Regions from separate parts of the Rahnella aceris genome, predicted to be linked through region 1. Evidence: predicted binding sites of a transcription regulator. Region 1 holds the regulator's gene; each other region holds the start of a gene.
The links. Region 1 encodes CRP, which controls carbon source genes, mostly activating them, when cyclic AMP is high. Its sites were predicted from a motif close to ATGTGANNNNNNTCACAT; they were not measured.
Positions count from the first base shown of each region.

Region 1 (3,213 bases):
GCGCGGGCATTCCCGTGAAGCGGTGATGGATTCCGTCGTGCGTTCGATGGATGACTATATCAATTACATTACGCCGCAGTTTTCCCGCACACACATCAATTTCCAGCGGGTACCCACCATCGACACCTCGAACCCGTTTGCCGCCAAAGCCATTCCGTCACTGGATGAAAGCTTTGTGGTGATTCATTTTCAGGGACTGGATGACATCGATTTCCCGTATCTGCTGGCCATGCTGCAAGGGTCGTTTATCTCGCACATCAAAACACTGGTGGTGCCGGGCGGCAAAATGGGGCTGGCGATGGAGCTGATCATGGCGCCGCTGGTGCAGCGCCTGATGGAAGGCAAGAAGATCGAGTAAACTTTATTCGGCTGCAATCACTTCAAAGCTGTGGGTGATTGTGGCCGCTTTCCCCAGCATCAGAGACACAGAACAGTATTTTTCGGCAGACAGGCTGACTGCGCGTTCAACAATCTTATCGGTCAGATCCTTACCGGTGACGATAAAATGCAGATTGATGTGAGTGAACAGACGCGGCGCTTCTTCGCGGCGTTGTGAGGTCAGCTTCACTTCACAATCACGCACGTCATTACGACCTTTTTGCAAAATTGACACCACGTCGATTGCACTACACCCCCCTGCGGACATCAGTAACATTTCCATCGGGCTTGGGGCTTTATCACCCGCGTTTCCATCCATTGAAATCTGATGACCCGATGCAGACTCACCTAAAAATGTCAGTCCTTCAACCCATTTGACACGTGCATGCATGAACTATTCTCCCGGTGAATAAACTTGTCGAAATCTGCTCTCAGAGTACCCTTTCACCTAAAATCTGGCAACGTAACCCGATCGCCATCATGCTGAAGCGAGACAACAGAAGACAGCATCTCAAACCTGTGCTACAAACAAAGCCGAAACATACTTTCCAGTAAATTGCGGTGACGGTTTTTGCGGTTTAAGTACAGAACCCACGGTGATGACAGCAATAAACAGGCTGTTGCACTCCGACATCCGCTTGCAGCATTTCTGGAGAGTTATATGCTGAAAGGGCGCTTTGGATTTGAAGTGCCGTACAGGGAACTCTGAGCCCTGTGATTTTGGGCAGCGATAACAACAGAGGATAATAGCAAATGGTTCTCGGCAAGCCACAAACAGACCCGACTCTTGAATGGTTCCTGTCTCACTGTCATATACATAAGTATCCTTCTAAAAGTACGCTGATTCACCAGGGTGAAAAAGCCGAAACGCTTTACTACATCGTGAAAGGGTCAGTTGCTGTCCTGATTAAAGATGAAGAAGGCAAGGAAATGATACTGTCCTACCTTAACCAAGGTGACTTCATCGGTGAGCTGGGACTCTTCGAAGAAGGTCAGGAACGCAGTGCCTGGGTACGTGCTAAAACTGCCTGTGAAGTGGCTGAAATTTCATATAAAAAATTCCGCCAGCTGATTCAGGTTAACCCGGATATTCTGATGCGTCTCTCCGCGCAGATGGCCAACCGTCTGCAAGTGACGTCAGAGAAAGTCGGCAACCTTGCCTTCCTTGACGTTACCGGTCGTATCGCTCAAACCTTGCTCAATCTGGCTAAACAGCCTGATGCAATGACCCATCCGGACGGGATGCAAATCAAGATTACCCGCCAGGAAATTGGCCAAATCGTCGGTTGTTCACGTGAAACAGTCGGACGCATTCTCAAAATGCTGGAAGATCAAAGCCTGATCTCCGCACACGGTAAAACGATTGTCGTTTACGGCACACGTTAATCCCTCAAAAATTGGCGCGGCAAAACACTGTCGCGCCTTTTTTATGGGCTAAGCTTTACCCATGACGCTATGGCGAAGACTGTTTTACCATCCTGAAGTGAACTACGCGCTGCGCCAGACGCTGGTGTTGTGCTTGCCTGTTGGCATTTGCTGGCTGTTTGGCAATTTGCAAATGGGCCTGCTGTTTTCCCTCTGCCCGGCCTGTTGTAACATCGCCGGTCTGGATACCCCGCATAAACGCTTTTTCAAACGCCTGCTCGTCGGCGGTTCACTCTTTGCCGTGAGCAGCCTTCTGCTGCAACTGATGCTCGAAAGCTGGCATATACCGCTGCCGCTGATCATGCTGTCGCTGGCGTTACTGCTGGGCGTCACCGGTGAAATCAGCCCGCTGCATGCGCGCCTGCTGCCCGGTGCGCTGGTGGCGACTATCTTCACGCTGAGTATGGTGGGCGTGCGCCCGATGTGGCAGGCCCCGGTGTTGTTCGCCGCTGGCACAGCCTGGTACGGATTGTTTAACTGGGCGTGGTTTCGTATTTCGGAAGAACAGCCGATGCGCGAAACGCTCAGCCAGCTCTATCTGCAACTCGCGGATTATTTCGAAGCCAAGTACAGCCTGCTGACGCAACATACCGATCCCGAAACTGCGTTACCCCCACTGCTAACCCGCCAGCAGCAGGTTATCGACCTGATTGCCCTGCTTTATCAGCAATTACACATGTTGCCCCAGCACGGACATCATCATCACCATAAGCGGCTATTTCAGCGTTTTCAGGTGGCGCTCGATTTGCAGGAGCACATTACAGTGAGCCTGCATCAGCCGGAAGAAGTGCAGAAACTGGTGGAGGAAAGCCATGCCGAAGCGGTTATCCGCCGAAATGCGCAGGTGATTTCCACCCGTCTTCGGGTGATTGCCGACGATATTCTTTATCATCGTTTATCCGGGCGCTTTACGATGGCCAATGAGCTGACCGCGCTGGAGAAAATCGCCGCGCGCAACCCGGACAATCCGGTAGGTCAGTTTTGTTATTACCATTTCAGCCGCATTGCCCGTCTGTTACGCACACAGCGGCCGTTGTACAAACGTGACCTGATGAACACCCAGCCGCGTTTGCCCTTCTGGCCCGCGCTGAAAAGCTATCTTTCCTTCAAATCCGTGGCACTGCGTAATGCCGCACGTTTGGGCATTATTCTGGCGATTGGCAGCAGTCTGGGTCTGTTCTTCAATTTGCCCAAACCCTACTGGATCTTGCTGACTATCATGTTGGTCAGCCAGAACGGTTATAACGCCACGCGGGTGAGGATCCAGCACCGTGCACTCGGTACGCTGGCCGGATTGCTGATTGCCTCAGGCTTGCTCAAACTGGAACTGCCGGAAGGCACCACGCTGCTGTGCATGCTGCTGATCACCCTGTTGTCCTATACCGTTCTGCGCAAAAACTACGGACTGGC
Region 1 covers NZ_JAADJV010000004.1:75,077-78,289, forward strand. Annotated here, with positions in the region: gene GW591_RS18610 (phosphoribulokinase) at 1-358, shown strand, start outside; gene GW591_RS18615 (OsmC family protein) at 362-769, opposite strand; gene crp (cAMP-activated global transcriptional regulator CRP) at 1,132-1,764, shown strand; gene GW591_RS18625 (YccS/YhfK family putative transporter) at 1,826-3,213, shown strand, end outside.

Region 2 (3,213 bases), on a different contig from region 1:
GCGATGGCGCTGGTATCGATGGCCTGTTCGCGGACATCCGGTACTGCGGGAAGTGCAGGGCAGACGTTGTTACTGGAAACCGTGCGCAAATGGACGCGCAGTGTCACCAGCCCGGCGATGATCCTGTTGTGGGTGGCGGGCATCGTGATGATCGTCAGTTATGGCAAATTCCCCCATGCCTGGCTGCTGATAAAAATGGTGGTGGTGCTGGTTCTCTCCGCGCTGCACGGGCTGCTTTCCGGCGATTTACGTCGTCGCGCCACCGGTCAGCCGGTGAAAGATTTCGCGCTGGTGCGCAACGCCAGCGCGGTAATTATTGTCGGTGTGATCCTCATTGGTATTTTGGCGATAATCAGGCCTTTCTGACATCCGGTTTCCCGCAAAACTCAATCCACGTGAAAGCGTGGATTTTTTTATGACTCGCCGTTCACCAGCGCAATCAGGGTGCAGGGCACCGGCGGAATATTGCCTTCCTTTAAAATTGTCAGCGAATGGTTTTCGCGCACGGCAAACGATCCCAGCCCGATAATAACCAGCATCAGCGGAGCCGACAGCAGCATAATCGTCCATTAAAAAGCCCGCAAATTTGCAGGCTTCTTTTTATTGCTTATTGTGCAGAAAACAAAATACTTATTTTTTCTTATAAACGTCAGCAGTACCGTGAATTTTATTGTTGGTATTACCGGAGGTTAATACAAATACATCGCCGCCTTTTTTATCGGCTTTCTTAGAAAGATCTTCAATGGCGCCGGACTGCGAGGTTTTATTTGAGGTGGTCACAGAGCCGACTTTGGTATACTCAGAAGCCACTTTTTCAAAATCTATTTTCTTCATTAATTCAGCAGAATAAGTGCTGAAAGAGACACAGCCCATCACAGCCACTGCCAGCAGAGCTTTAGATATTTTCATGTAATCCTCAGATTTTAAATTGCCCAGTAAATTGAAGGAAAGTAATAGAAAGCTGTTTATTTAGTGAAACCCTGTTAATCAATAACTCACTGTTTAAAAGAGTGAGTTATCACTGCCATTTAGTAATAGACAAGGAAGTCAATAATTACAAGGAGGGAAGAAAAAATTAAGCAACCGGTGCGGTTTTTAGTCTTTTGTGCCGGAGGTTTTGTACACAGTAATAGCAATCACATACTTTTCGTTTCGCCTGCGCATGTTATCCATCTGTTAACCCCCGTCCGAAATATGTTTCATTGCTAATAATTAACTTTGAAGCAGATCACATTTATGCTTTTCCCCTGCACGGGCAGATTGTCACGCGTGAAAAAGCCTCTGATAATGTTACCGATAACATGTTACCGGTAACATTGCGGATAAACATGAACAGTGTGGACATAACGAATAAAACCACTGACCCGTCTTTCGCGTTTTTTAACCAGTCGAGGAGCGCAACCGTGAACAATGATCAGAACCGAATTTATGTGTTTATGGGCGTATCAGGCAGCGGAAAATCAGCCGTCGCCAACGCCGTGGCACACCAGCTTTCCGCCGGTTTTCTTGACGGCGATTTCTTACATCCCCGCAGTAATATCCTGAAAATGGCCGCCGGTGACGCCCTCAATGATGACGACCGCGCGCCGTGGCTGGCCGCCCTCAATGATGCCGCGTTTGCCATGCAGCGTACCAATAATGTGTCGGTCATCATCTGCTCGGCATTGAAAAAACGTTACCGCGATCGTCTGCGCGCAGGTAACGCCAACCTGTCTTTCATCTATTTACAGGGTGAATTCCCGGTCATCGAAGAACGCATGGCCGCACGCAAAGGGCACTTTTTTAAATCGCAGATGCTGATCTCACAGTTTGCAGCACTCGAACAACCTGGCGCTGAAGAAAGTGACGTGATCACCATCGGCATTCATCAGCCGCTTGATGCGGTGATTGCAGAGACCCTGCAACACATCCGTAGTTTTCAGCAACAGGAGCATTGCGCGTGAATACAGTAACTTTAGTCGGTACTGCAGCAGGCTCCGTGTTGCTGCTGCTTTTTCTGGTGATGAAAGTGCGTATGCACGCGTTCGTCGCGCTGATGCTGGTGTCGATTGCCGCCGGGATTTTCTCCGGCATGCCGGTCAATACCATTGCCGACACCATGCAGAAAGGCATGGGCAGCACGCTGGGTTTTCTGGCGATTGTGGTGGCGCTGGGGGCGATGTTCGGCAAGATCCTGCATGAAGTCGGCGCACTTGACCAAATTGCGGCCCATTTACTGAATCGTTTTGGCAAAAACAAAGCCCATTATGCTCTCGGGATTGCCGGGCTGGTTTGCGCCTTGCCGCTGTTTTTCGATGTGGCGATTGTGCTGCTGATTGGCATCGTGTTCGCGGTGGCGCGCCGTACTGACGGCAACATCGTCAGGCTGGCGATCCCGTTATTTGCCGGTGTCGCGGCAGCGGCGTGTTTCCTGCTTCCGGGGCCGGTCCCGATGCTGCTGGCGTCGCAGATGAATGCCGATTTTGGCTGGATGATCGCCATCGGTCTGGTGGCCGCGATTGCCGGCATGCTGGTCGCCGGTCCGCTGTACGGCAATTTTATCAGCCGTCATGTCAGCTGGCCGATGCCTGTTGAAGAAAATGCCCCGACGCTCAACAAAGATAACCTGCCGTCATTCGGTTTCAGTCTGGCGCTGATTTTGTGTCCGCTGGTGTTGGTGGGAATGAAAACCATCGGCGCACGCTTTGTCACGGCGGGTACGCCATTGCACGACTGGCTGGAGTTTATCGGCCATCCGTTTACCGCCATTCTGATTGCCTGCCTGATTGTCATTTACGGGCTGGCAAAACCACGCGGCATGACCAACGAACAGACGCTGGCCATTTGCTCAGCCGCCGTTCAGCCCGCCGGGATCATCCTGCTGATGACCGGTGCGGGTGGCGTATTCAAACAAATTCTGGTGGATTCCGGCGTCGGCCCGGCCATTGGTGACGCGATGATCGGCACCGGCTTACCGATTGCCGTGGCCTGTTTTGCACTGTCAGCAGTGGTACGGGTGATTCAGGGTTCAGCCACCGTGGCCTGTCTGACCACTGTCGGGCTGGTATTGCCGGTAACCCATCAGATGGGGCTCAACGGCGGTCAGCTGGCCGCACTCGCCATCTGCATTACCGGCGGTTCCATTGTGCTCAGCCACGTGAACGATGCCGGTTTCTGGTTATTCGGCAAGTTCACCGGTGCCAGCGAACTGCAAACGCTGAAAACCTGGACGGT
Region 2 covers NZ_JAADJV010000001.1:1,542,834-1,546,046, reverse strand. Annotated here, with positions in the region: gene GW591_RS06900 (CopD family protein) at 1-366, shown strand, start outside; gene GW591_RS06895 (hypothetical protein) at 414-560, opposite strand; gene yahO (DUF1471 family periplasmic protein YahO) at 631-909, opposite strand; gene gntK (gluconokinase) at 1,404-1,943, shown strand; gene gntU (gluconate transporter) at 1,940-3,213, shown strand, end outside.
Region 2: a site for CRP is predicted at 1,217-1,234, ahead of gntK (gluconokinase). Genes of this name have one in related genera too.

Region 3 (3,213 bases), on a different contig from region 1:
TCCTGATCCGGGATAGAAATGGTGCGGTTATCTGCCGGAACCGGGCTGTCATCAAAGGCGATACCGGTACGGAACGTCCAGTTATCGTCGTAGTAGTAGGTGGTACCCAACGCGATGCGGTAAGCATCATGAAAGCCTTCATCTTTCTGGAACAGCGTCTGGCCGTTAGAACCGGTGGCTTTCAGCTCCTGGAACTGGCTCCAGCTGGTGTAAGCCAGGCTGTAGTGAATCGCCCATTTTGGTGCCACACGGTTATAACCGGACACTTCCCACATTTCTGGCAGGTTCAGGGTCAGGGAACCCGGAACAGTTTGACCGCCAGTCCCGCCTAAGGCTTTTGGAATGCCGTTGCGGTATTCGCCATCGAAGTCAATTTTGACTTCAGAACGGTAGGTGAAGCCGTAGCGGTTATTATCATCCACTTCATACAGGATACCGGCGTTCCAGCCGTAGCCCCACTCATTGCCTTTCAGCTTGGCGGCTTCCGTATCCGCAGGCAGCCGGCCACCGGTTTGAATTGGCACCAGTTCACCGGCGGTACGACGGAATTTAGCTTTCGCGTAAACGGCATCAAAGCCCAGGCCGAAGCTGAAATGCTGGTTCAAACGGTAAGCAACGCTTAAGTTAGTGTTGACGGTAGTGAGGTCAGTTTCGCCGCCGATCGGGCCTGCCGGATAATTATCGCTGAATTCTGTCGCCAGACCGTAGTTTGACGTAGCTGATGCACCGACGGCCCATTGATCATTGAGCGGCATAATAAAGTGCAGGTTCGGTACCCACTGATTTGGTGCAATGTTATCCGCATCAGTGCTCTGACCTGTAACCGGCGAGTTGCCCGTCACTTTGACATCCGGGTCGATATAAATCGCGCCCGCGGAGAAGGAAGGACGATCAAACATGGTCATGGTTGCCGGGTTACGGCTCCCGGATGCCGCGGTGTCAGCGATGGCACCTTCACCCGAGAAAGAGCGACCTAAACCCGCAGCGGTATATTCATTTAACTGAAAACCTGCTGCATATACGTTGGAGGAAACAATTGCCACTGCAGCTGCCAGAGCTGATCTTTTAAACAGGTTTTTCTGGTTCATGACCAAAACCTCAATTTTATGTTTTTTATCAAACAATGTTACATGGAGTAACAATGAGCGCGGGATTGTAGGGTCCGTTATCAGTCTGACAAATCAGACCAGTGAGCGAAGTATAGGTCTGACCTGTGGTGAAGTTGCAATAATGTTTCGTTGATATTTCTTATTTGATGCAAGAAATTGGATCTGCTTAACAAAAAACAAACAATAAAAGTTCAATTAAGAAACGTTAAAGTGAGAACAATAACGCTGTAATCATCGATTACTTACATATACGTGATCTGGATCACCTGAAAGGCACATAATAAGTAAGTGCTAGTGTGTTGTCAGAGAGGTGGCGTAAAATACAGGCTGGAAATAAAACTTTATTCGCAAACAGGCCAGACGGTGGATGTTGCCGTTGGTGCCGGGGAGAAATTATGTCTGACGTAACCATGTCCTCTAAATCCACTCAACCTCTGCATTCCATCAACAAATGTGGTGCGGAAGAAACCGCAGCCTGCTGTTGTGTAGATGTGGGTACCATCATGGACAACACTGATTGCACTGCTTCTTACAGCCGCGTTTTCGAAACCGAAGCCCAGGCGAAAGAAACCCTGCAAGCCCTGACCGAACGTGCCCGCGGCGTAGAATCTGAGCCGTGCGAAATCACCAGCCGTATCGAAAAAGTAGCAGGCGGTGTTGAACTGAATATCGATTTTACTTTCAGCTGTCAGGCTGAAACGATGATCTTCCAGCTCGGGCTGCGTTAATCCCCGTCATACTTTGAGCCGCAGATGCGTTGGCTGCACTCAGTAACCCGAATCACTGACTTATGTCAGCTCATCGGGATTACTTCGATTGCCGCCTTCCTGCGACTCAAATTATTTAGGGGAAGTTGTAATACCGCTTAAATAAGCGGTATTTTTTTGTCTGCTATTTCTGCCTGCCGCCTTTCTTCTCATTCTTATTTCAGAAAAATTTGCTGTTGCTCGCACTTCATTGCCTTTCACTTTGCCAAATGTAAATACATAGTTAAAACTGAGTTATCAGGTCTGACCTCTTAGGACCCTATTTTTCTCAGGAGCTCGTATGAATAACGTTATTCCACTGGTGACGCGTGAGGGCGATCGCATTGCGATTGTCGACGGCTTGCGCACGCCGTTTGCCAAACAGGCCACCGCTTATCACGGCATTCCTGCTGTCGATCTCGGCAAAATTGTGGTCAGTGAGCTGCTGGCAAAAAGTGGGATAGACCCGAAGCACATCGACCAGCTGGTTTTCGGCCAGGTAGTCCAGATGCCGGAAGCGCCGAATATCGCCCGCGAAATTGTGCTCGGCACCGGCATGAATGTGTCGACCGATGCGTACAGCGTTTCACGTGCCTGCGCCACCAGTTTTCAGGCGGTCGCCAACGTGGCCGAAAGCATTATGAGCGGCATGGTGCAGGTCGGGATCGCAGGCGGAGCGGATTCTTCTTCAGTACTGCCGATTGGCGTCAGCAAACGTCTCGCCCGCGCCCTGGTGGATGTTAATAAAGCGCGCACTCTGTCGCAGCGCCTTTCCATTTTCAGCAAACTGAAACTGCGTGATTTATTGCCGGTGCCGCCGGCAGTAGCCGAATATTCTACCGGTCTGCGCATGGGGGATACCGCTGAGCAGATGGCGAAAAGCCACAATATCAGCCGTGCGCAGCAGGATGAGCTGGCGCACCGTTCTCATACGCTGGCTGCACAGGCGTGGGAGCAGGGTTATTTAAGCTCGCAGGTGATGGCAGCGCAGATTCCGCCTTACCGCGAAGTGCTGCAAAAAGACAACAACATCCGCCTGAATTCTGAAATCAGCCAGTACGCCAAATTACGTCCGGCGTTTGACCGCAAACACGGCACTGTTACCGCTGCCACCAGCACGCCGCTGACTGACGGTGCGGCGGCGATATTAATGATGAGCGAATCCCGCGCGCGTGAACTGGGTCTTGAACCTCTCGGCTACCTGAAAAGTTTCGCATTTGCTGCCATCGACGTCTGGGAAGATATGCTTCTCGGGCCTGCTTATGCCACGCCGCTGGCGCTGGACCGCGCAGGGCTGACGCTGGGTGATTTGGATCTTATCGATATGCACGAAGCGTTTGCCGCGCAGACGCTGGCGA
Region 3 covers NZ_JAADJV010000001.1:322,037-325,249, forward strand. Annotated here, with positions in the region: gene fadL (long-chain fatty acid transporter FadL) at 1-1,088, opposite strand, end outside; gene GW591_RS01625 (YfcZ/YiiS family protein) at 1,505-1,837, shown strand; gene fadI (acetyl-CoA C-acyltransferase FadI) at 2,157-3,213, shown strand, end outside.
Region 3: a site for CRP is predicted at 1,360-1,377, ahead of GW591_RS01625 (YfcZ/YiiS family protein). Genes of this name have one in related genera too.